One region of the Kitasatospora sp. NPDC059571 genome, then DNA from elsewhere that is predicted to be linked to it. Evidence: riboswitches for the same ligand, from Rfam matches in the RefSeq annotation. Region 1 holds a riboswitch; each other region holds the start of a gene.

The links. Region 1 has a riboswitch for cobalamin ahead of ACFV0G_RS28260 (cobalamin biosynthesis protein). Riboswitches for the same ligand answer to the same signal wherever they lie in the genome.
Region 2: linked by a shared signal. The riboswitch ahead of ACFV0G_RS03010 (HoxN/HupN/NixA family nickel/cobalt transporter) and the one ahead of ACFV0G_RS28260 (cobalamin biosynthesis protein) in region 1 are both predicted to bind cobalamin.
Region 3: linked by a shared signal. The riboswitch ahead of ACFV0G_RS13775 (ribonucleoside-diphosphate reductase subunit alpha) and the one ahead of ACFV0G_RS28260 (cobalamin biosynthesis protein) in region 1 are both predicted to bind cobalamin.

What each region holds. Positions count from the first base shown of each region.
Region 1 covers NZ_JBHWBW010000331.1:1,867-6,941, forward strand. The annotation lists gene ACFV0G_RS28250 (alpha/beta hydrolase) at 39-1,154, opposite strand; gene ACFV0G_RS28255 (helix-turn-helix domain-containing protein) at 1,319-2,008, opposite strand; cobalamin riboswitch at 2,257-2,391, shown strand; gene ACFV0G_RS28260 (cobalamin biosynthesis protein) at 2,505-3,518, shown strand; gene ACFV0G_RS28265 (cobyric acid synthase) at 3,515-5,011, shown strand; partial or broken gene ACFV0G_RS28270 (magnesium chelatase) at 5,038-5,075, shown strand, end outside.
Region 2 covers NZ_JBHWBW010000010.1:14,678-23,663, forward strand. The annotation lists gene ACFV0G_RS03000 (phosphatidylinositol-specific phospholipase C domain-containing protein) at 1-747, opposite strand, end outside; gene ACFV0G_RS03005 (ArsR/SmtB family transcription factor) at 981-1,343, opposite strand; cobalamin riboswitch at 1,600-1,817, shown strand; gene ACFV0G_RS03010 (HoxN/HupN/NixA family nickel/cobalt transporter) at 1,849-2,961, shown strand; gene ACFV0G_RS03015 (EamA family transporter) at 3,014-3,946, opposite strand; gene ACFV0G_RS03020 (XRE family transcriptional regulator) at 4,043-4,618, shown strand; gene ACFV0G_RS03025 (LamG domain-containing protein) at 4,940-5,992, shown strand; gene ACFV0G_RS03030 (type B 50S ribosomal protein L31) at 6,186-6,431, opposite strand; gene rpmG (50S ribosomal protein L33) at 6,561-6,725, opposite strand; gene ACFV0G_RS03040 (aminopeptidase P family protein) at 6,910-8,016, shown strand; gene efp (elongation factor P) at 8,086-8,649, shown strand; gene nusB (transcription antitermination factor NusB) at 8,652-8,986, shown strand, end outside.
Region 3 covers NZ_JBHWBW010000093.1:37-9,022, forward strand. The annotation lists gene ACFV0G_RS13770 (ribonucleotide-diphosphate reductase subunit beta) at 1-990, opposite strand, end outside; gene ACFV0G_RS13775 (ribonucleoside-diphosphate reductase subunit alpha) at 1,005-3,419, opposite strand; cobalamin riboswitch at 3,594-3,737, opposite strand; gene ACFV0G_RS13780 (hypothetical protein) at 3,880-4,734, shown strand; gene ACFV0G_RS13785 (glycoside hydrolase family 26 protein) at 4,837-6,300, shown strand; gene ACFV0G_RS13790 (hypothetical protein) at 6,460-7,305, shown strand; gene ACFV0G_RS13795 (glycosyltransferase family 2 protein) at 7,382-8,830, shown strand; gene ACFV0G_RS13800 (glycoside hydrolase family 113) at 8,850-8,986, shown strand, end outside.

The DNA.
Region 1 (5,075 bases):
CGGTCGTCCGGCCGGGCGGCGGGGCCCGTGCAGCGGGGTCAGAGCAGCGGGGTCAGCCAGCGGCGCAGCGCCTCGGTGTAGCCGTCCGGGTCGGCGTTCCAGAGCGCGGCGTGGGCGGCGCCCGGCACGGGGTGGAGGCTGACCAGTTCCGGGCGTAGCCGGGCGAGGCGATCGGCGGCGGCCCAGGGGGCCACCGCGTCGTCCGGGCTCTGCAGCAGCAGCGCGGGCACCTGCAGGTCGGTGCCGTCGGCGAGCCGGGCGAAGCCCGCCAGGTCGACCTGGGAGCGGCCCTCCGCGGCCAGCGCACCGAGCTCGGCCAGCGGCCCCGGCTGGCCCGCCCGGACGGCCGCCCGGCGGACGGTGGCGGGCCAGTCCAGCACCGGCGAGTCCAGCACCAGGCCGGCCAGCGACTCGCGCCAGGCCGACCGGGCGGCGGTGTGCAGCGCCATGGTCGCGCCGATCGACCAGCCGTACAGCACGATCCGCCCGGCGCCCTGCTCGCGGGCGAAGCGGACGGCGGCGTCGACGTCCCGCCACTCGGTCTCGCCGAAGTGCCCGAGGCCGTCCGGGGAGGGCGGCGCGCCCTCGTCGCCGCGGTAGGTGACGACCAGGGCGGGCAGGCGCAGCGTGTTCAGCAGCGGGAGCACCGGCAGCGCCTGCCGGCGGTCGGCGCCCGGGCCGTGCACCAGGATCACCCACAGGCCGCGGATCCCCGCCACGTGCCAGGCGGGCAGCGGCCCGAGCTCGCCGTCGACGGTGCCCTCGGAGTACGTCAGGCCGAGGTCGGTGGCCGGGTCGCCGGCGTACACGCGGGGGGTGAGGCGCACCTCGTCGCCGGCGCGCAGCGTCCCGGAGCCGGTGCCGAGCAGCCGGCGGGTCACCGACTGCGGGCCTGTACCGAGCACCTCGCCGATGACGGCGCGCGCACCGTCCGACCGCTCCAGGGCGTAGCGGCCGGCGCGGGCCGTCTCCACGCTGCGGGTGACGGTGACCCACTCCGGGCCGGTGTCCTGCACGCGCAGCGCCTCGGCGGTCCCGGCGGCGAAGCCGGGGCGGACGGCGCGCTCGGACGCCCGGCGGCCGAGCAGCAGCACCGCGGCGCCGGCTCCGGCCGTGACGGTGGCGGCGACGGCGGCGGCGATTCCCCAACGCATGGTGCTCCCCGGGGTCGGCTGGTCTCGGGCATGGCCTTCCCAGTCCACGCCCGCCGGGGGCCGCGGGCCACCGGAGCGGGTCCGTCCGGGCGCGGCGGACGGGCGGGTGGACGGGCGCTCCGACCCGGACCGGCGACGGGACCGGCGACCGGCGACCGGTGCGGTCAGACCGGGACGTCGGTGGGCCGGCGGCCGAGCAGTTCCCAGAAGCGGTTGGGCAGCGGGGCGGCGGGCGGCTGCTGCGCCGCGGGCACGGCGGAGCCCCAGTGCGTGGGGACGAGGTACTCGTTCTGGAGGTCGGAGAGGGCCGCGGACAGTGCCTCGCGGGGCGCCGGGACCATCCGGGCCACCGCGTCCAGCCGGGCCTGCCAGCGCCCGTCCACGACCTGCCGCAGGCACCGCTCCAGGTCCTCCTGACGGCCGGTCACCCGGACGAGGGTGCGCAGTGTCAGGCCGAGGGCGTGCGCGAGGGCGCGACTCTGCTCCTCGTCGGCGTCCCAGCGCCCGGTCCGCTCGGCCTTCTCATAGGTCTGGGCGGTGACGCCGATCCGCCGGGCGGCCTGGTCCGCGGTCAGCTCCCGGGCCAGCCGGTGGTCGCGCAGGGTGGCCGGGCGCACGCCCATCAGCTGCACCGGCGGGCACCACAGCGCGCGGGCGAGGGCGATGAACTCCTGTTCGTCGGGGCGCAGCTCGCCGCTCTCCCAGGCGATCACATGGGTGGGCAGCAGCCGAACGCCGTGCGCGGCCATGCCGTCGGCGACCTGGGCGGGCGTCAGGCCGAGTCCGGCCCGGTGCGCCCGGGCGGCGTGCGGGGAGAACGGCACCGGCGGCGGAGGGGGCGGTCTGCGTCGCATGCGACAAGAACGTACGGGCGGACCCGGCGGGCCATCACCCGCCGAACGCACGAAGCGCCCGGCCGCCGCCCCGCGCGGCCCCTGGAGGATCGTACGAGCGGCGGCCCCGCATCCCGGGTGATCGTCGGAGGGAGCGACGGCCCGCACCCGCGGCCGGGCGGCGACGGTGTGTGACCAACCCCTCCACGGGCTTTGTTGACGGCCGGTCGGACCGCGTGATGGGATCCTGGGGCCATACGGAGGCATGCAGAGGAAGCCGGTGCGAGTCCGGCGCGGTCCCGCCACTGTCACCGGGGAGCACGCTCGAACCGATGGTCACGGCGGTCCGCCACAGGGCCGCTGGAAGGCCCGAGGGTGCGTCCGACCCGGAAGCCAGGAGACTCTCGCCGCCGGTTCGTCGATCCAGGGCGCGGACCCTGAGTGAGGACACGCACGCCATGCAGGCTGCCCAGCGGTCGCCGTTCCCCCCTGCCCCGGGCGCCGCGCCGTGCGCCGGTTGAGATCCGCCGCCCCCTATCTGCTCGGCGCCGTCGCCGGCCACCTCGCGGACACCGCCCTCGCCGATCCCCGGCGGGGCCATCCGGTGGCGCTGTTCGGCACCGCGGCGACCCGCCTGGAGCGGGCGCTGTGGCGCGACCACCGCGGTGCCGGGGCCGCCTTCACCGCGCTGAGCGTGGGTGCCGTCGCGGCCGGCGCCGCGCTCGCCGACCACGCCCTGCGCCGCCGCCCCGCGGCCCGGGCCGCCCTCGCCGCGGCCGCCGCCTGGACGGTGCTCGGCGGCACCTCACTGACCCGCGAGGCCTGGACGATCGGCCGCGCCCTGGAGGACGGCGACCTGGCCGCCGCCCGCGAGCGGCTCCCCCACCTGTGCGGCCGCGACCCGAGCGCCCTGGACGGGCAGCAGATCGCCCGGGCGGTGGTCGAGTCGGTCGCCGAGAACACCGCCGACGCGGTGGTCAACGCGCTGACCTGGGGCGCGCTGGCGGGCACCCCCGGGCTGCTGGCCTTCCGGGCCGTCAACACCCTGGACGCGATGGTCGGCCACCGCTCGCCGCGGTACCTGCGCTTCGGCTGGGCCTCGGCCCGGCTCGACGACGTGGCCGGCTGGCCGGGCGCCCGGCTCACCGCGCTGCTCACCGTCGCCGCCGCGGAGCATCCGCGGGCGGCCTGGAAGGTCTGGCGCCGGGACGGTTCGTCACATCCGAGCCCCAACGCCGGGCAGGCCGAGTCGGCCTTCGCCGGCGGGCTCGGCGTGCGCCTCGGCGGCACCCTCCGGTACGGCGAGCGCGTGGAGCACCGGCCGGTGCTCGGCGCCGAACTGCGGCCGGTCGCGGTCGCGGACATCGAACGCGCCTGCCGGCTCTCCCGCCGGGTCGGCGTGCTGGCCCTGGCGGTGACGACGGCTGCGCACGCCCTCGGGCGCACCTCGCTCGGCCGGGCCGCCCGGGGACACACCGGCCTCCCCGTTCCTGCGCCGGGGGTCGCACAGATGCAGAGGAGTACGCCGTGACGAATGCGCTGCTGGTCGCAGGGACGACCTCGGACGCGGGCAAGAGCGTGGTCACGGCGGGGATCTGCCGGTGGCTGGCCCGGCAGGGCGTGCGGGTGGCGCCGTTCAAGGCCCAGAACATGTCGCTGAACTCCTTCGTCACCGCGGACGGCGCCGAGATCGGGCGCGCCCAGGCGATGCAGGCGCAGGCCGCCCGGGTGGAGCCGGAGGCCGCGATGAACCCGGTGCTGCTGAAGCCCGGGGCGGACGGCCGCAGCCAGGTGGTGCTGCTCGGCCGCCCGGTCGCCGAGGTGGGGGCGCTGGACTACCGCGAGCGCAAGCCCGTCCTGCTGGAGCGGGCGCTGGAGTGCCTGGCGGACCTGCGCAGCCGGTACGAGGTGGTGGTCTGCGAGGGCGCCGGCTCGCCCGCCGAGATCAACCTGCGGGACCGGGACATCGCCAACATGGGCCTGGCCACGGCGGCGAACCTGCCGGTGGTGGTGGTCGGCGACATCGACCGCGGCGGGGTGTTCGCGGCGATGTACGGGACGCTGGCGCTGCTGTCCGCGCAGGACCAGGCGCTGGTGGCGGGCTGGTTCGTCAACAAGTTCCGCGGCGACGCGCGGCTGCTGGCGCCGGGCCTGGAGATGCTGCGCGAGCTGACGGGGCGTCCGGTGCTGGGCACGCTGCCGATGCTGTCCGGCCTGTGGCTGGACGCCGAGGACTCGCTGGACCTGTCGACCGCGGTGGAGAACCGTCCGACCGCGGCCCCGCACGGCGCCGAGGTGCTGCAGGTGGCCGTGGTGCGGCTGCCGCGGCTGTCGAACTTCACCGACGTCGACGCGCTGGCCCAGGAGCCCGGCGTGCTGGTGCGCTGGGCGACCCGGCCGGAGGAGCTGGCCGACGCCGACCTGGTGGTGCTGCCCGGCACCCGGGCGACCGTCGCCGACCTGGCCTGGCTGCGCGAACGCGGCCTGGACACCGCCCTGCAGGCCCGCGCGGCGGCCGGGCTGCCGGTGCTGGGCGTCTGCGGCGGCTACCAGATGCTGTCCCGGGAGATCGTCGACGCCGTGGAGTCGAGGGCGGGCGCCGTCGAGGGACTCGGTCTGCTGCCGACCCGGGTGGAGTTCGGTGCGCAGAAGGTGCTCGGCCGTCCGGTCGGCGAGGCGTACGGGGAGCGGGTCGAGGGGTACGAGATCCACCACGGCGTGGTCGCGGTGGAGGGGGGCGAGGCGTTCCTGGACGGCTGCCGGGTCGGCGCGGTGTGGGGGACGACCTGGCACGGCGCGCTGGAGAACGACGGCTTCCGCCGGGCGCTGCTGCGCGAGGTGGCGGCGGCGGCCGGACGGGCGTTCGTCCCGGCGCCGGACACCTCGTTCGCCGCGGCCCGCGAGGAGCGCCTGGAGCGGCTCGGCGACCTGATCGAGGAGCACGCGGACACCGACGCGCTGTGGAAGCTGATCGAGGGCGGGGCGCCGCAGGGGCTGCCGTTCGTGCCGCCGGGTGCGCCGTGAGCAGGGCCGTGAGCAAGGGAGAGCAGATGAGTGACGCCCGATACCCGTTCACCGCGATCGTCGG
Region 2 (8,986 bases), on a different contig from region 1:
GGCGCCGTGCACCACGGGGAAGACCTGGGCCTGCCCGGCCTTCCCGGCGGAGGCCAGGTCGCGGAGGTGGCGGCTGTACTCGACATCGGTGTGGAGGGTGTCGAAGGGGTTGCTCTCCTCGACGGTGCCCGGGATGACGTCGACGAGGACCCGTCCCGCGAGGGCCGCGCGGCTCGGCCAGTTGCCGGCGCGGGCGGCGTCGTCGAGGGTCGCGTACGCGCCGCCGCCGGGCTTGGCGAGCAGGTCGGCGGGGCGGAACACCGCGCTGCCGAGGTGGGTGGCGATCAGGCTGTCGAGCTGGGCCGGGCCCATCCCGCGGTTGGCGGCGAAGCCACCCTTGAGTTCGAGCTTGATGACCAGCGGGCCGCTGCCGGGGTGGGCGCCGAGCCAGACCCGTACGTCGTCGAGGCAGTTCTCGAGGTTCTTGTTGGCGCCGCCGCTGTACAGCTGGGCCGGGCTGCTGGCCGCCGTGCAGTTGTTGGAGTTGCCCAACGGGTTCGAGTGGCTGACCTTCCATTCGGTGGTGATGGTGTCGGTCCAGACATCGAGCTCGATCATGCCGGTACCGGTGTCCAGGCCCTGGGCGAGGTACGGGAAGGCGGCCGGGTCGTACGTGTTGTGCAGCCCGACCGTGGTGGCCGAGCCGAACGGCAGAGCGCCGCCTGTGGCGGCACCGGCGGGCTGACCAGGGATCAGGGTGGCGGCCGCAGCCAGCAGTCCCACGGCGAACGAACGGCGAAGCGTCACGGTGTCTCCTCGGCGGATGCCTGGATCGGCGGTCCGGCCGGACCGCCTCCGGCAGCATGGTGTACCGGGGAGTATTCAAGGTGACATGACAAGAAAAATTGGCTGAAGCTGACACTTCGCAGACCTGATCGAACGTCAGTCTGTCAGTGGCCGAGCGGCCGAGCGGCCGAGCGGCCGACACGTCGTCCGCGTCCGCTCGCCGCGGTGGGCCGGCCGGGACCGGGCTCGTTGCCTCAGTCGCGCTGCCCCAGCACGCCGTGTACGAGGAGTTCGGCGATCGCGGGGTCGGCGAGCCGGTAGCGCACGATCCGGCCGTCGCGTTCGCCGGTCACCGCGCCCGCCGCCCGCAACAGCCGCAACGCCTGCGACACAGCGGGATCGCGCATCCCGGTGGCCACCGCCAGATCGCTCACCGCCAGCGGGCCGGTCCGGTGGAGGGCGAGCAGCAGCGCCAGCCGTCCGGGCTCGGCGAGCAGGGCGAACCGATCGGCCCAGGCCCGGACGTGCGCCGTGTCGCCGATGGCGGCGATCGCCTCGCACACGCGGTGCCCGTCGATGGTGCGATGGCCGGCGCGGTCGGCGGGAACGAGGTGCATGGCCGCATTGTCGCAGGCCTTCGGATCAGTCCTCCGGAGACGGCCTCCCGGGCCGGCCCTCGGCGCTCACTCCCCGAACCGCCCCCCGGCGGACCTTCAGAACGGACCTCCCGCAGCGACCTCCCGCAGCGACCTTCCGCACCGACCTCCCGAACAGACTTCCCGAACAGACCTCCGGGGCCGGCCTTGCGGGGTACGGCCGTGATCTTCGACACCTGCGCAGGTGTGCAGGCTTGCAGCTGGCGAGCCGTCAGCCCTACGGTGGGCTGGCCGTGGTGTTCGGGAAGACCGGTGGCGGACCTTGTGGTCCCAGTCCGGAGCGGCCCTCGCCACTGTGATCGGGGGTGTCCGTACCCACTCGTGCCACGGGACGCGCAGGCGTCCGGGAAGGCCGGGTTCGGATGTCCGTTCCTGCCGTCGGGCCGGTGCGGAGCCCCGTAAGCCAGGAGACCGGCCACGGCATCTCACGACGTCATTCCACGAGGTGCTGGAGCGTGATCCGCAGATGACCCTGCCCGCGACCGGTTCGGTCGAGTCCCCGCCGGCGCCGCTGCCGGGCTTCCGCTGGCAGCGGGAGGACACCCTGCGCACGGCGGGGCTGCTGGCGGTGATCCTCGCCATGCACGTCGCTGCGTTCGGCACGTTGTTCCTGCTGGTCGTTCCGGAGCGGTACGAGGTCGGCAGCCAGGTGTTCGGCGCCGGGCTCGGGATCACCGCGTACACCCTCGGCATGCGGCACGCGTTCGACGCCGACCACATCGCGGTGATCGACAACACCACCCGCAAGCTGATGGCGGACGGCAAGCGGCCGGTCTCGGTGGGATTCTGGTTCGCCCTCGGGCACTCCTCGATGGTGGTGCTGATGGCCGCGCTGGTCGCGGGCGGCGCCCGGCTCGCCGGCGTGCTGATGAACGAGGACTCCACCACCCACCAGGTCCTGGGCACCATCGGGACGACCGCCTCCGGCGTCTTCCTCTATCTGATCGCCGCGCTCAACCTGGCGGCGCTGGCCGGCATCCTGCGGCTCTTCCGGGCGATGCGGGAGGGCCGGTTCGACGAGCAGGAGCTCGAGCGCCGGCTGGCCTCGCGAGGCCTGATGAACCGTGTGCTGGGCCGGGCGACCCGCTCGATCTCCCGGCCGGGCCAGATGTTCCCGGTCGGCATGGTGCTGGGCCTCGGTTTCGACACCGCGACCGAGGTCACCCTGATGGTGATGGCCGGCTCCGGAGCTGCGGCAGGTCTGCCCTGGTACGCGATCGTCTGCCTGCCGCTGCTGTTCGCGGCCGGGATGAGCCTGTTCGACACGCTGGACGGCACCTTCATGAACTTCGCCTACCAGTGGGCCTTCTCCAACCCCGTGCGGAAGGTGTTCTACAACCTCACCATCACCGGTCTGTCGATCGCGGTGGCGTTCGTCATCGGCACGATCGAGCTGGTGGCGGTCCTGCACGACAAGCTCGGCCTGACCGACCCCGTGAGCGGATGGGTGGCCGGGCTCAGCCTGGACAATGTCGGCTTCGTCATCGTCGGCATGTTCGTCGCGGTCTGGGCCGCGGCGATCGCCTACTGGCGGCTCGCCCGGGTCGAACAGCGGTGGGCGGCCAAGCGGACCGGCTGAGCAGCCCTCCGGATCGTCCGCCCGGTGGCCGTCCGGCCGTCAGCGCGGCCGGTCAGCCCGCCGCGAGCAGCAGCGTGCCGAGTACGGCCAGTCCGGCGCCCACCACCTGGAGGCGGCGCAGCCGCTCCTTGAGCAGGCTGCGCGCCATCAGTGCGGTCACCACCGGATAGAGCGAGGCGAGTACCGCCGCCACGGCCGGCGCACCGCCGTGCGAGGCTGCGGCGAATGTGGCGTTGGCGGTGACATCCGCCAGCCCGACCGCAGTCAGCGCCGGCAGGCTGCGGCGCATCGATCCCGGCTCGCCCCGGCCCGTACCCGTACCCGCACCCGCACCCGCACCCGCACCCGCATGCGCGCCCGCATCCCTACCCTCACCTGCGACACGGCCGGCCCCTCGGCCGTTCCCGGCGGTGAGCAGCAGGACGCCGCCGACCGCGACGTTGCAGAGCCGCTGGACGCAGAGCGCGGTCAGCAGACCGCCGTCGGCCGAGGCCTGCGCGATCAGTGCCATTACCGCGCCGAACCCGAAGGCCGCGCCGAGCGTGAGCAGCAGTACGCGGGTGGAGACCGCGGTGCCCCCGCGCTGCGGGCCGCCGGCCAGTGCCACACCGAGGACGGCGATGCCGATCCCGGCGGCCTGCCCGGCACCCGGCCGTTCCCCCAGGGCCAGGCCGACCCCGACCGGGACGGCGACCCCGACGGTGGCGAGCGGTGAGACCACGCCCATCGGGCCGAGCGCCAGCGCCCGGTAGAAGGCGAGCATCGCGAACGGGCCGATCAACCCGGCCGCAACGGCGTACCAGAGCGCGGGCGAGAGCGCGTACGGGCCGCCGCCGAGGACGAGCGCGGTGAGCAGGACGACCGTCGCGGCGGCCTGCGAGGCCACCACCACGGTCGGCGCGGGCAATCGGCGGGTCAGCGAGCCGCCGCCGAAGTCGGCCAGCCCCCAGAGCAGGCTGGCGGAGAGGGCGAGGAGCTGGGACACCACAGTGGACTCCGAAGTACTGTCGGGTGGACTCTTCGTTCGATCCGCAGCGTAGAGCAACAAAGTGAACCTGCCGAATCAATATTTTGGACTGACGTGCCCGATCCCGACCTCATCACCCAGGCGCTCGGCCGCAACATCAAGCGGCTGCGGACCGAGCGCTCGCACACCCTCGACGCCCTGGCCGCCCGGTCCGGCGTCAGCCGCGGCATGATCGTCCAGATCGAGCAGGCCCGGACCAACCCCAGCGTCGGCACGGTCGTGCGGCTCGCCGACGCACTCGGCGTCTCCATCGCGCGACTGCTGGACTACGACGAGACCTCGACCGTGCGGATCGTCCCCGGCGAGGAGGCCGTCCAGTTGTGGTCCGGTCCGTCCGGTGGCCGTGGTGTGCTGCTCAACGGCATCGAGGCGCCCGGCCCGCTGGAGCTCTGGGAGTGGACCGTCCTCCCGGGGGAGGGCCACACCTCCGACCCGCACCCGGTCGGAACCGTCGAGATCGTCCGGGTCGACGAGGGGGCGCTGACGCTCACGCTCGACGGGCGGGAGCACGTCGTTCCGGCCGGCTCCACCGCTTCCTACGAGGCCGGGTACGCGCACGGCTACCGCAACGACGGCGAGGTTCCGCTGCGGTTGACCTTGGTGGTCTCCGTCCCGCCGCCGCCGCGCTGACCACCCGGGCGCTGACCGCCCGGACGATGACCACTCGGTGTCACCATGGCCTGTGCGCAGTCGCGGTGACGCTCCGTCCGTTGCAGTGCGTCACCAGTCGCCGCACCCCCGTCGAACGAGCGGCCGTCCCGCGGGACCGCCGGCACCGGGGCTTCGGGGCTTCGGCTGTGCGTTCGACGGACGGTCAGATGATCTACCATCCCGGGCATGACTGACGGCAGGGAGCAACGGGGGGCCGTACGGCCCGGGTACGTCGAACACGCGGGGCAGCCAGGACCGCCGGGACCGCCGCAGATGTTCGGCGGTCCGCCCATATCGCCAGTGCCACCGCCACTGGTGCCGACCGGGCCGGACTGGCAGGCGCTCGCCGACCGGAACGAGGCCGAGCAGCGCGGCCGCCGCCGTCGGCGGCTCATGGCGGGCGGCGCGGCGCTGGCCGCCGTGGTCGGCGTGGCCGCCGGGACGGCTCTGCTGACCGGCGGGGGCGGGGGCTCGGCCGCACCTGCGGGGGCGGCGGGCAGCGCGCGGGCCGGGGTGCTCGGTGACGACGTGTCCGCGGCTCCGTCCGGTGCGGCATCACCCTCCCCGGGTTCGTCCGGATCGGCCGGGGCCTCACCCTCCGGCTCCGGCTCGGCCGCCGCCTCGGCCTCGGCGCCCGGCTCCGGTGCGGCGAAGCCCTCGCCCTCCCGGGCGCCGGTGACCACGCCGACCGTGCCCGGCCGGCCCGACCTGATCGCCGACCACACCGGCGGCAACGACCTCGCGGTCGGTCCGGACGCGGTGGTCAAGCAGGTGCCTGGCGGCTGGGTGCTGGGCTGCCGCGGCACGGCCGGGTCGTACGCGCAGGCGCCGGGGCGGGTGGTCGACCCGAGCCGCGGGTTCACCGTCTCCGCGTGGGTGGTGAACGACGCGGCCGCCGGCTCGCGGGCCGCGATCAGCCAGGGCGGCGGCTCGGCCTCGTCGTTCGAGCTGGGGCGCGAGGACGTCGGCGGCCGTCGCTCCTGGTCCTTCCGGGTACAGACCGGTCCGGGTGCCGCCGACACCGCCGAGGTCGTCTCGACCGCGGCGAGCGCCTCCGCCACCGGCCGGTTCACCCTGCTCACCGCGGCGTACGACGCCGGGACGCGGACGATCACGCTCTACGTGGACGGCTCGGTGGCCGGCTCCGCGAAGGTCTCCGGGGTGTGGGCCGGGTCGGGCCCGCTGGAGCTGGGCCGCAGCCGTACCGGCGGAGCCTGGGGGCATGCCTGGACGGGCGTCCTCGGGCACGTCCAGGTATGGGACCGGGCTCTGACGGCCGCCGAGGCCGGCCGCATCAAGGGCACCGGCGGCGCCGGGCCGCAGGCGCCCGCCGTCGCGGACTGGCTGGTGTAGCCACACGCGGCCACACACGGCCGAACGCGGCCGAACGCGGCCGAACACGGCTGCGGGCGGTGCCCCTCCCCGGTGAAGGGGAAAGGGGCACCGCCCATCCGTGGTGAGGGCCGCCCGCCGTCGCGGCGGCCACTGCCGACCGAGCGCGTACCGCCCGGCCACTGCCGACCGAGCGCGTACCGCCCGGTCGGGTTCAGCCGAGTCCGTACCGGCGGCGGTACTGCTCGACCCGTCCGGCGCTGTCCAGGATCCGCGAGCGCCCGGTGTAGAAGGGGTGGCTCGCCGACGAGGTCTCGACGTCGACCACCGGGTAGCTCCGGCCGTCCGTCCACTCGACCGTGGTGTCGGAGGTGCGGGTGGAACGGGTGAGGAAGGCGAGGTCGCCGCTGCGGTCGCGGAAGACCACGGGACGGTAGGCGGGGTGGATGGCGGGCTTCATGGAGGGCTCCCTTCGAGGGGGTCGAACGTGCGGGGTCGAACGTGCCGGGTCGAACGTGCGCCGTCGAACCCGCGGGGTCGGACGGGCGGGACTCGGACGATCGGGGTCGGACGGGCGGTCCGCCGGGCGTCAGCGCTCTTCGCGGAACAGCACGTGCTGCTTGGCGACCGGGTCGTACTTGCGCAGCACCATCCGGTCCGGGTCGTTGCGGCGGCTCTTGCGGGTCACGTACGTGTGACCGGTGCCGGCCGTGGACCTCAGCCTGACGATCGGGCGCAGCTCGCTGCGGGCCATGGGGCTCCTCCTCCGGTGCGGATTCCGGCGCGGGTTCCGGTGGTCCGGCCTCCGTCTAACCGAAACGGTTATCGTGTTCGGCTGCTTCAACACAGGGTCCGGCCCGTCCATTCCCGCCCGCGCCACCCCTTCACGGCGGCCTGCTCGACGGGCGACGACCGGCCGTCCTCCGTACGCTCAAGGCATGTCCGATGCGTACGGGGCCCGGCGGGAACGGCTCAGGGAGCACTGCAGTGCGTCCGGGGCCGATGCGGCGCTGATCACTCGCGCCGCCAACGTCCGCTACCTCACCGGCTGCCCGCCGTGCGGTGCCAGCCTGCTGCTCACCCGGGAGCGGGCGCTGCTCGCGGTGCCCGACGACCTGCCGCCGGACGACGCAGGCCAGCACCTGCTGGGCCCCGACGTCGCCCAGCTCGGCGTACCGGCGGAGACCGACACCGCGCTCGCGGCCGCCGACGCCGCCGTCCGGCTGCGCGTCGCCGACCTCGCCGTCGAGGAGCACGACCTCACCGTGAGCCGGCACCGCGCGGTCGGCCGGACGGCCGAGGGCGTCCGGCTCGCCGACCTGGGGGCGGCGGTCGAGCGGATGCGGGTGGTCAAGGACGAGCACGAGATCGCCGACCTGCGGATCGCCGCGGAGATCGCCGACCAGGCGCTGAGCGAACTGCTGGAGTCGATCCTGGTGGGCCGCACCGAGCGGCACCTGGCCATGGAGCTGGAGCGCCGGATGATCGACCACGGCGCGGACCGGGCCGCGTTCCCGGTCTCCGTGGGCACCGGCAGCCATTCCGGCCTGGAGGCCCACCAGCCCACCGACCGCCGGGTGGAGGAGGGCGACTTCCTCACCGTGGTGCTCGGCGCCCGGTACCGCGGCTACGGCGTGTCCACGGCGCGGACCTTCGTCATCGGCGCCGCCCCGGCGCCCTGGCAGGTCGAACTCCACCGGCTGGTCTTCCGGGCCCAGCGGGCCGGACGGGAGGCGCTCGGCCCCGGTGTCGCCGAGTCCGCGCCGGATCTCGCGGCCCGCGAGGTGCTGCAGTCCGCGGGCCACGCAGAGAACCCTGTGCACCCGCTCGGGCACGGCATCGGACTGGAGATCCGGGAGGCGCCGCGCCTGGGCCCCGCCGACATGGGTAAACTGGACAGTCGCGTGCCGGTCACCGTCGGTCCGGGGGTCCACCTCCCGGGGCGTGGCGGGGTCCGGATCGAGGACACGCTCGTCGTGCGCCCCCTTGAGGAGGGCGGGCCCGAGCTGCTCACCATCACCACCAAGGAGCTCCTCGCCCTGTAAGGCCGCCCCGGCGGACGAAGGACGCGACCCCTTGGTTCCTTGACAGCTATATCAGGAGTTAGTGCGCCCGTGGCTTCCACGAACGATCTCAAGAACGGCATGGTCCTCAAGCTGGACGGCGGCAAGCTGTGGTCCGTCGTCGAGTTCCAGCACGTGAAGCCCGGCAAGGGCCCGGCGTTCGTGCGTACCAAGCTCAAGGAGGTCCTGACCGGCAAGGTGGTCGAGAAGACCTTCAACGCCGGCATCAAGGTCGAGACCGCCAACGTCGACAAGCGCACCATGCAGTACTCGTACCGCGACGGCGACGCGTTCATCTTCATGGACATGGACACCTACGACCAGGTGCCGGTCGACTCGGCCACCGTCGGTGACGCCGCCAAGTACCTGCTCGAGGGCTTCGAGGCCCTGGTCGCGCAGAACGAGGGCGTCCCGCTGTACATCGAGCTCCCCGCCGCGGTCGAGCTCGTCATCGCCGAGACCGAGCCGGGCGTGCAGGGCGACCGCTCCACCGGCGGCACCAAGCCGGCCACCCTGGAGACCGGCGCCGAGATCCAGGTCCCGCTCTTCGTCACCACCGGTGAGAAGGTCAAGGTCGACACCCGCGACGGCAGCTACCTCGGCCGGGTCAAGTAATCGTGTCCAACGCGCGTACCAAGGCCCGGACGAGGGCCTTCCAGATCCTCTTCGAGGCCGACCACCGCGGGGTCGACCCGCAGCGCGTGCTCGCCGAGTGGGTGGGCCGGGCGCGTGAGGCGCAGCCGGGTGACACCACACCGCAGGTCGGCGAGTACACCATGCAGCTGATCGAGGGCTACACCGAGCACGCCCGTCGGATCGACGAGCTGATCTCCTCGTACGCCGTCGGCTGGACGCTCGACCGGATGCCGATCGCGGACCGCAACGTGCTGCGGATCGGCGCGTACGAGCTCATCTGGGAGGACGGCGTCCCGGACGCGGTCGTCCTGGACGA
Region 3 (8,986 bases), on a different contig from region 1:
GTCGTCGTCGAAGGAGACCGAGCCCTCGACGGCGACCTGGTAGGCGGAGACCCGGCGCTCGAAGAAGTTGGTCAGCTCCTGGACGTTCTGCAGCTCCATGAACCCGAAGGGGTTGGTGGAGCCGTAGCGGATCGGCAGGCCGAGGCGGGCCAGGCGCTGGTCGGCGACGGCCTCCAGGTACTGGCGCATCGACGCGGTGTTCATGCCGGGCAGGCCGTCGCCGCACAGGTCCTGGGCGAACTGGAGCTCGGCCTCGACGGCCTCCTCCAGCATCTCGGTGACCTGCTTGGCCATCGTGTCGTCGAAGAGGTCGGGCTCCTCCTCGCGGACGGTGTCCACCACGGAGAACGCGAAGTCCATGTGCATGGACTCGTCGCGGAACACCCAGTTGGTGCCGGTCGCCAGGCCGTGCAGCAGGCCGCGGCTGCGGAACCAGTACACGTACGCGAAGGCGCCGTAGAAGAACAGGCCCTCGACGCAGGCCGCGAAGCAGATCAGGTTGAGCAGGAAGGCCCGGCGGTCGTCCTTGGTCTGCAGCGAGTCGATGTGGTCGACCGCGTTCATGTATTTGAAGCAGAACTGCGCCTTCTGGTGGATGGAGGGGATGTTCTCCACCGCCGCGAAGGCCGCCGCGCGGTCGTCCGGGTCGGGCAGGTAGGTGTCGAGCAGCGTCAGGTAGAACTGGACGTGCACGGCCTCCTCGAACAGCTGCCGGGACAGGTAGAGCCGGGCCTCGGGGGAGTTGATGTGCTTGTAGAGGCTCAGCACCACGTTGTTGGCGACGATCGAGTCACCGGTGGCGAAGAAGGCGACCAGCCGGCCGATCATGTGCCGCTCGCCCTCGCTCAGCTTGGCGAGGTCGGCGACGTCGGAGTGCAGGTCCACCTCCTCCACCGTCCAGGTGTTCTTGATGGCGTCGCGGTACCGGTCGTAGAACGACGGGTAGCGCATCGGGCGCAGCGTCAGCTCGAAACCGGGGTCGAGCAGCATCTTGCGGTCGGAGCTCACTGGCAGGCCTCGCAGGACTCGGGGTTCTCCAGGGAGCAGGCGATGGCGTCCTGCTCCTCCTGGCTCATGGTCGGGGCGGGCACCGGCACGGCGGTGGCGGTGCGGGCGCCGGTGGCGGCCTGCGCGATGCGGGTGGCCGGGCGCGAGCGCAGGTAGTAGGTGGTCTTCAGGCCGACCTTCCAGGCGTACGCGTACATCGAGCTGAGCTTGCCGATGGTGGGCGCGGCCATGAAGAGGTTCAGCGACTGGCTCTGGTCGATGTACGGCATGCGGGCCGCGGCCAGGTCGATCAGCGCGCGCTGCGGCAGCTCCCAGGCCGTGCGGTACAGCGAACGGACCCCGGCGGGCAGCCAGTTGAGGTCCTGCACCGAGCCGTTGGCCTCGCGCAGCGCGTCCCGGGTCTGCTGGTCCCAGACGCCGAGCTCCTTGAGCTCGCGCACCAGGTACGGGTTGACCTGGAGGAACTCGCCGGAGAGCGTCTCGCGCTTGAACAGGTTGGAGACCTGCGGCTCGATGCACTCGTACACGCCGGCGATGGAGGCGATGGTCGCGGTCGGCGCGATCGCCAGCAGCAGCGAGTTGCGCAGGCCGGTCTCCGCGATCCGGGCGCGCAGCGCCTCCCAGCGGGCCGCCCACTGCGGGGTGGCGGCGGCGAAGTGGTCGATGTGCAGCTCGCCGCGGGCCGCGCGGGTCTCGCCGTACGCCTCGTGGCGGCCGAACTGCTCGGCGAGGTCCGCGGAGCGCTCGTACGCGGTGAGCATGATCCGCTCGGAGATCAGCGTGGACAGCGCCTTCGCCTCGGCGGAGTCGAAGTCGATCCGCAGCTGGAAGAAGACGTCCTGCAGGCCCATCACGCCCAGGCCCACCGGCCGCCAGCGGGAGTTGGAGTTGCCGGCCTCGGTGGTCGGGTAGAAGTTGATGTCGATGACCCGGTCCAGGAAGGTCACCGCGGTGCGGACGGTGGCGTCCAAGCGCTCCCAGTCCATCGCGTTCAGCAGGTCGGCGGCGGTGGCGCCGGCGGCGACGTGGGCGCCCAGGTTGACCGAGCCGAGGTTGCAGACGGCCGTCTCGGAGTCGTCGGTGACCTCCAGGATCTCCGTGCAGAGGTTGGAGGAGTGCACGGTGCGGCCGGGCAGCGCGGTCTGGTTGGCGGCCCGGTTGGAGGCGTCCTTGAAGGTCATCCAGCCGTTGCCGGTCTGCGCCAGGGTGCGCATCATCCGGGCGTACAGGGTCTGCGCCGGGATGGTGCGGACGGCCTTGCCGGCCTGCTCGGCCTTCAGGTACGCCTCGTCGAACTCGGCGCCCCACAGGTCGACCAGCTCGGGGACGTCGGCGGGGGAGAACAGCGACCAGTCGGCGTTCGCGTTGACCCGGCGCATGAACTCGTCCGGGATCCAGTGCGCCAGGTTGAGGTTGTGGGTCCGGCGGGCCTCCTCGCCGGTGTTGTCGCGGAGCTCCAGGAACTCCTCGATGTCGGCGTGCCAGGTCTCCAGGTAGACGCAGGCCGCGCCCTTGCGGCGGCCGCCCTGGTTGACCGCGGCGACCGAGGAGTCCAGGGTCCGCAGGAACGGCACGATGCCGTTGGACTGGCCGTTGGTGCCGCGGATCAGGCTGCCGCGGGAGCGGATCCGCGAGTAGGACAGGCCGATGCCGCCGGCGTGCTTGGACAGCCGGGCGATCTGCGCGTAGCGGTTGTAGATCGAGTCCAGGTTGTCCAGCGGGGAGTCCAGCAGGTAGCAGGAGGACATCTGCGGGTGCTTGGTGCCGGAGTTGAAGAGCGTCGGAGAGGACGTCAGGTACTCCAGACGGCTCATCAGCCGGTACAGCTCGGCGACCTCGGCCACCGACTGCTCGCTGTCGCCGACCGCCAGGCCCGCCGCGACGCGCAGCAGGAAGTGCTGCGGGGTCTCGACGACCTTGCGGGTGATCGGGTGGCGCAGCAGGTAGCGGGACTGCACGGTGCGCAGGCCGAAGTACTCGAAGCGGTCGTCGCCCTGCGGGTCGATCAGGGAGTCGAACAGGTCGGCGTGCCGGGCGACCAGGGCGGCGGTGGCGTCGCCGATCAGGCCCTCGGCGTGGCCGACGGCGATCGAGGCGGCGAAGGAGTGGGCGCCCTGCGAGACGGCCTCGTCCCGGATCTCCAGGGCGAGCAGGCGGGCGGCGAGCTTCGAGTACTGGGGGTCCTCGGCGATCATCGACGCGGCGGCCTCCACGGCCAGCCCGCGCAGCTCGGCGAAGTCCGAGCCGGCGTGGCGGCCGCGCAGCGCGGCGGCGGCGACGTGGCCGGGGTCCACCTGGGGGAGGTCGGTGCTGCGGTCGGTGAGCAGCCGGAGCAGCGCCGCACCGGGGTCGGTCTGGGCGGAGTCGGCAGAACCCTGGGAGGGCAGGGTGACTGAGGCAGCGACGGTCAAGGCGCACTCTCTCCTGTGGCGGCAGCGGACGGGGCACCTCCCGTGGGGGAGGCCGCCCGGACCGGTACGCGGCAGGGGAGGACGGCACGCCCGGTTGCTCCCAGGGCGCGCGGCGCCACCCGGCCTGCCCGCGAGGCCCGGACGTACAGCTGTGCTTCATGGCATCTGCGGGGAAGCCGGTGGCACACCGTCGGCAGGCCCTCGGACTGCGCGGGCCCGGGCAATCACGGGCCTGCTCACCGTTGCGGGGCAGTCCCGGACTCCCACCGGGTTCCCCTGCGTCGACAGCGAGAGTGAGCATACATGTTGTGGTGTCTGATCTACGCGACCCCAGATGTTGTGTCGTGCGGCGTAGTCTCCGGGTGGCGGGGAGTGACCGTCCGGGGAGTCGCGGACGGCCCGCCGAACCCCGCCCAGGTCCCTGTCGGTCCGTCGGACCGATGGCCTAGGATCTGCGCTCATGAGTGATGGGGCGGGTATGAACAACGGGGGGTACGGGCCGTACGGCGGCCCGGGCGGGCAGCCTGGGCAGTTCCCGGGCCACCTCCCGCAGGCGTCAGCCGAGCCCGACTGGGCCGCCATGGCGGACCGCGCCGAGAGCGAGCAGCGCCGCCGCCGGCGGCTCAGGACCCTCCTCTTCGGCGTGCTCGCCGTCGTCGTGGTCGGCGGCCTGACCGCCACCGCCGTGGTGGTCGCGGGCGGCAAGAACGACCCGCCGGCCCCCGGGCCGACCGCCTCGCAGTCCGGCACCGCCCGCCCGGCCCCGGCCGGCAGCGGCGGCGCCGATCCGGCCGACCCGTCGCAGCCGATCTGGGAACTGGCCACCGACGGTGCGCCGGTGGACCCGGCGGCGTTCTTCCCCGACGAGACGCTCACCATCGACGGCCGGCCGTGGACCCGCCGCAGCGCGGCCACCACCGAGCCGTGCTGGAACGCCACCATCGGCGGCCTCGGCGACGTCATCGCCGGCCAGGCCTGCCGCCAGGTGCTCCGGGCGACCTACGTCTCCGGCGACAGCGCGGTCGTGGTCGGCATCGCGGTCTTCGACCACAAGCTCCAGGCCGAGACCGCGATGAAGAAGTACCGCGGCCACATCAAGGGCCTCAAGGCCGACGGGGTCGCCGACTTCTGCCAGGCCGTCGGCTGCACCAGCACCCACGCGACGCTCGGCCGGTACGCCTACTTCACCGCCTCCGGCTCGGCCAAGGTCGGCGGCACCGCCGCGGACCAGGCGGCCACCGACGCGGCCCCGGACTTCGCCAAGCACCTGAAGCAGACCCTGCTGGCGCGCGCCGCGGCGGCCGGCAAGCACTGACCTGGGGCGCCGCCGGGAGCGGCGGCCCCGGGGCCGGGGGGTCCTGAGCGGGCGGGTACCGTTCCGTCCGGAAGATCCACATCTGCCCTGGGGGAGCCTGTGATGCTGCCGCGCGCGCTGCGCAGCCGGGCCGCGATACCGGTCGCCGCGGTCACCGCCGCGGCCCTGTGCACGGCCGTGGTCCTGATGGGCGGGGACGGCGGGGCCGCCCCCGCACCGGGTGCCGCGCCGAGCGGCACCGGGTCGAGCCACCTGGTCCCGGCCCGGCCGCTGCCCGCCTCGCTCGGCGCCGACCTGGTCAAGCGGGACCCGAAGGCCTCGCCCAACGCCCGGGCGGTCTACCAGATGCTCGCCGACCTGGAGAGCCAGGCCCGCGACGGGCACCCGAAGGGCACCGTCATCGGCCACCACGTCGAGGCGCAGAACGAGCTGTACAACCTCAACTACGGTGACTACCAGGGCATCAAGGGCGTCGGCTACTACTACAAGAAGGCCGCCGACATCACCGGCAAGCTGCCCGGCTTCGTCGAGACCGACCTGGGCCCGGGCTACGGGCAGGGCGACTGGGGCGTCGGCAACCCGCGCAGCTACTCCAAGGACAAGTGGCCGACCTGCTCGTCCAAGTGGCAGTACACCGACGATGCGGTCGACCTGCTGACCGCCGTCTGGTCCGGCCACCCCCGACCCGACGACGGGACGTACGGCGCCAGCGGCGTGCAGCAGAACTGCGACGGCTCCACCACCTCGCTGCCGGACAACGGCGGCGGGCCGGCCGGGCTCGTCGGGATGTCCTTCCACGAGCCGTACCCCGGCTCGCCGGTGAAGTCCTTCGACCGGGTGCTGTGCGCCAACTCGCCGGCCGCGACCGACCCCACCTGGTTCGGCCGGGTCGTCGACGACTCCGCGGGCACCGCCGAGCACCGGCAGCTGCTGACCGACCTCTCCTACCTGGCCGACCACCTGCAGTACCTCGCGGACCACGACGTGCCGGTGCTGTTCCGGCCGTACCACGAGATGAACAACGCCGACTGCCGGCACAGCTTCTGGTGGTCCGGGCAGCGCGGCGCCGACTACCAGAAGCTCTGGCGGATCACCTATGACTACCTGGTGAGGACCCGCGGCCTGCACAACCTGATCTTCGTCTGGTCGCCGGTCTCCTGGGACGGCGCGCCCGGCGTGGACCCGTGGAACTACTATCCGGGCGAGCAGTACGTGGACGTCGTGGGCGTGGACGACTACAGCGGCAGCCCGCGCGACCCGATCGGCACCGGCGAGGTGTGGACGAAGCGCTACTACGACGGCCTGGCCGCCTACCGGAAGCCGCGGATCCTCGCCGAGTCGTTCGCCGTGCCGGTGAACGCCCGGCAGAAGGAGACGCTCACCCGGACCCCGTGGACGCTGTGGACGGTCTGGGGGCAGGCCCTGACGGAGAAGAACCTGATCCCCGACCAGGTGGTCAACTCGCTCGCCGACGTGAAGGCGACCTACAACAGCAAGCAGGCCATCACCGGAGGATACGGGCACTTCGGAGCAAACTTCGACTGGTCCTCGCTGCACATCCAGTGAGTTTGGTAACGATCGCCGGATCCGGCGGCCCCCCGTTTCCTTGCCGTGCGGCCGGTGTGGGAACCTTGGACCGGAGTTGACCGTTTACGGCCGTCGCCGATCACCGGGGCGACGGCGGGGTGGGGCCGCCGGGCGGCCGCGGGGGATGGTGGGTGGCGCATGCCGACGATCGGTTCGAACGGGGTGGGCGACGGCAGCCGCTCGGTGCGGATCGCCGCCGGGATCGCCGCCGGCTGGGGCGTCGTCCTGCTCGCCTGGGCGGCGTACAACTGCTTCGCCCAGGTCGGCTTCGGGACTTTCGTCGAGGGCATCTTCTACTACGGCGTGAGTGACGGCGCCGCCCGCGCGGAGACCAACAGCCTCAACTACGCGGTCGTGTACCTCGCGGCGGCCTGGCTGATGTTCACCGGCCGCGGCTGGGCGCGCGGGGTCGTGGTCGGCGTGGCACTGGTCGAGGGCTACAACCGGCTGCGCAGCCTCACCGGCGCCCTGTTCGACGCCCCGCAGCGCGCCTGGTTCACCGGCACCGTCGAGGGCTGGCTGAAGCTCGCCACCTTCGGCGCGGGCCTGCTGGTGACCACCGCGCTCACCCTGATCGTGCTGCGGTCGCTGGCCGGCGCGGACGCGGCCCCGGCCGCCGCGCCGTGGTCGCCGGCGCCGTTCCAGCCGCCGTTCCCACAGCCCGCCTTCGGGCAGCCGCCGGCCCAGCCGGCGTTCGGGCAGCCGCCGCAGGCCTGGCCGCCCGCCCAGCAGCAGTTCGGCCAGCCCCCTTTCGGGGCGCCGCAGTTCGGGGCGCCGCCGGCCCAGCCCTCCTTCGGGCAGCCGCCGCAGGCCTGGGCGCCGACCCCGCCGCAGCAGCCCCAGCCGCAGCAGGGCGCCCCGCTCCCGCAGCAGGCCCCGGCCGGGCAGGACGCGCCGCAGCCGGCCGCACCCGCTCCCGCTCCCGCCCAGTCCGCGGCACCGGCTCCGGCGCCGGCGCCGGACGCCGTCCAGGACACCCCGTGACCGGCGGTGCCGGGCCGGCCGCCGACCGCAGGCCGCCCGAGATACCCGCGACATCCGTACGAGGAACGCATCCGAGATGACGACTGCGACCGCCCGGCCCGTGATCACGACCTCCCGTGAGGCCAAGCGGCTGGCCGACCGGCACGCGGCGTGGACGCCTGGCGTGCTGCCGTTCTACATATCCTTCCTGATCATCTTCGGCTTCTCGCTCTGGGCCTTCGTCCCCAATCCGACCGCGCTCGGCTGGGTCCTCACCATCGTCTGGTCGCTGCCGGTCGTGGGCGTGCTGATCGGCTTCCAGGGCGTGCTGATGGTGCGCCGGCGCATCCGCCAGGTGGAGAAGATGGTCCCGCCGGCCCCGGCCGAGGACGACTTCCTGATCGTCCTGGTGCCGACCATCGGCCGGCACGACACCTACCCGGCCCTGGAGCGCTCGGTCCTCTCGTACGTGGACCACCTGCCGGCCTACTTCCCGTGGATGCGGGTGGACGTCCTCACCGAGGAGGGCTGCGAGGCCGCGGAGAAGATCGACGCGCTGGCCGAGCTGAACCCGCTGATCCGGGTGGTCACCGTCCCGAAGGCGTACCAGACGCCGAACGGCACCAAGTTCAAGGCCCGCGCCAACCACTACTCGCACGAGCTGCGGATCGAGGAGGGCGAGGCGGAGGACGACGTCTGGGTGCTGCACATGGACGACGACACCGGCGTCGGCCCGGACACCGCGGCCTCCACCGCCCAGTTCATCAACCGCCAGCGGCGGGCCGGCGACGACGCCAAGCACATGGCCCAGGGCATCCTGACGTATCCGCGGGAGAACGCGGTCAACCTCTTCACCTGGCTCGCCGACGCGATCCGGCCCGCCGACGACATCGCCCGCTTCCGGGCGATGACCGGCACCGGCACGCCGGTGGCCGGCGTGCACGGCGAGCTGCTGCTGATGCGGGCGTCCGTGGAGGCCACCATCGGCTGGGACTTCGGGCCCAAGACGATCGTCGAGGACGCCCAGCACGCCCTCAACTTCTGCACCCGCTACCCCGGCCGCAGCGACTGGTTCAACGGGCGCTGCTACGGCGCCTCGCCGGCCGGTGTGCGGGACTTCATCAAGCAGCGCGAGCGCTGGGCCTGGGGCCTGGTCGCGCTCTGCTTCAACAAGAGCATCCCGCTGAAGTACCGGGTGTTCATCGGGATGGGCATGGTCAGCTGGGTCCTCGGCCCGCTGCAGCACGTCGGCCTGATCCTGCTGGTCGCCTGGTTCACCGGCACGGTCAACACCTCCCCGGTGACACAGTCGGTGGTCCTCATCTGGGCGATCAACTTCGCCTACGTGATCTGGACCTACTGGGAGGGGCTGCGGCTGAACGTCATCTCCTCCGCGCAGCACCGCCGCAAGTGGTGGGAGCCGATGGCGATCGTCGCCCTGATCCCGGTGTTCTCCTTCCTGGAGGGCCTGGGCGGCCTGCGCGGCCTCGTCAAGTTCCTCCGCCGCGAGGAGAACAAGTTCGTCGTCATCGCCAAGCCGGCCTGACCGCAGCAGGAATCCCCACGTGAAGCGCTACGTCATCTTCGTCCTGCCGGTCGCCGTCATCGGCATCACGGCCGCCGTCCCCGTCCTCTACGGGGACCACCCGGTCACCTTCGCGCACGGCACCGGGGCCTCGCCGTCCGCGGCGAGTGCCCTGCC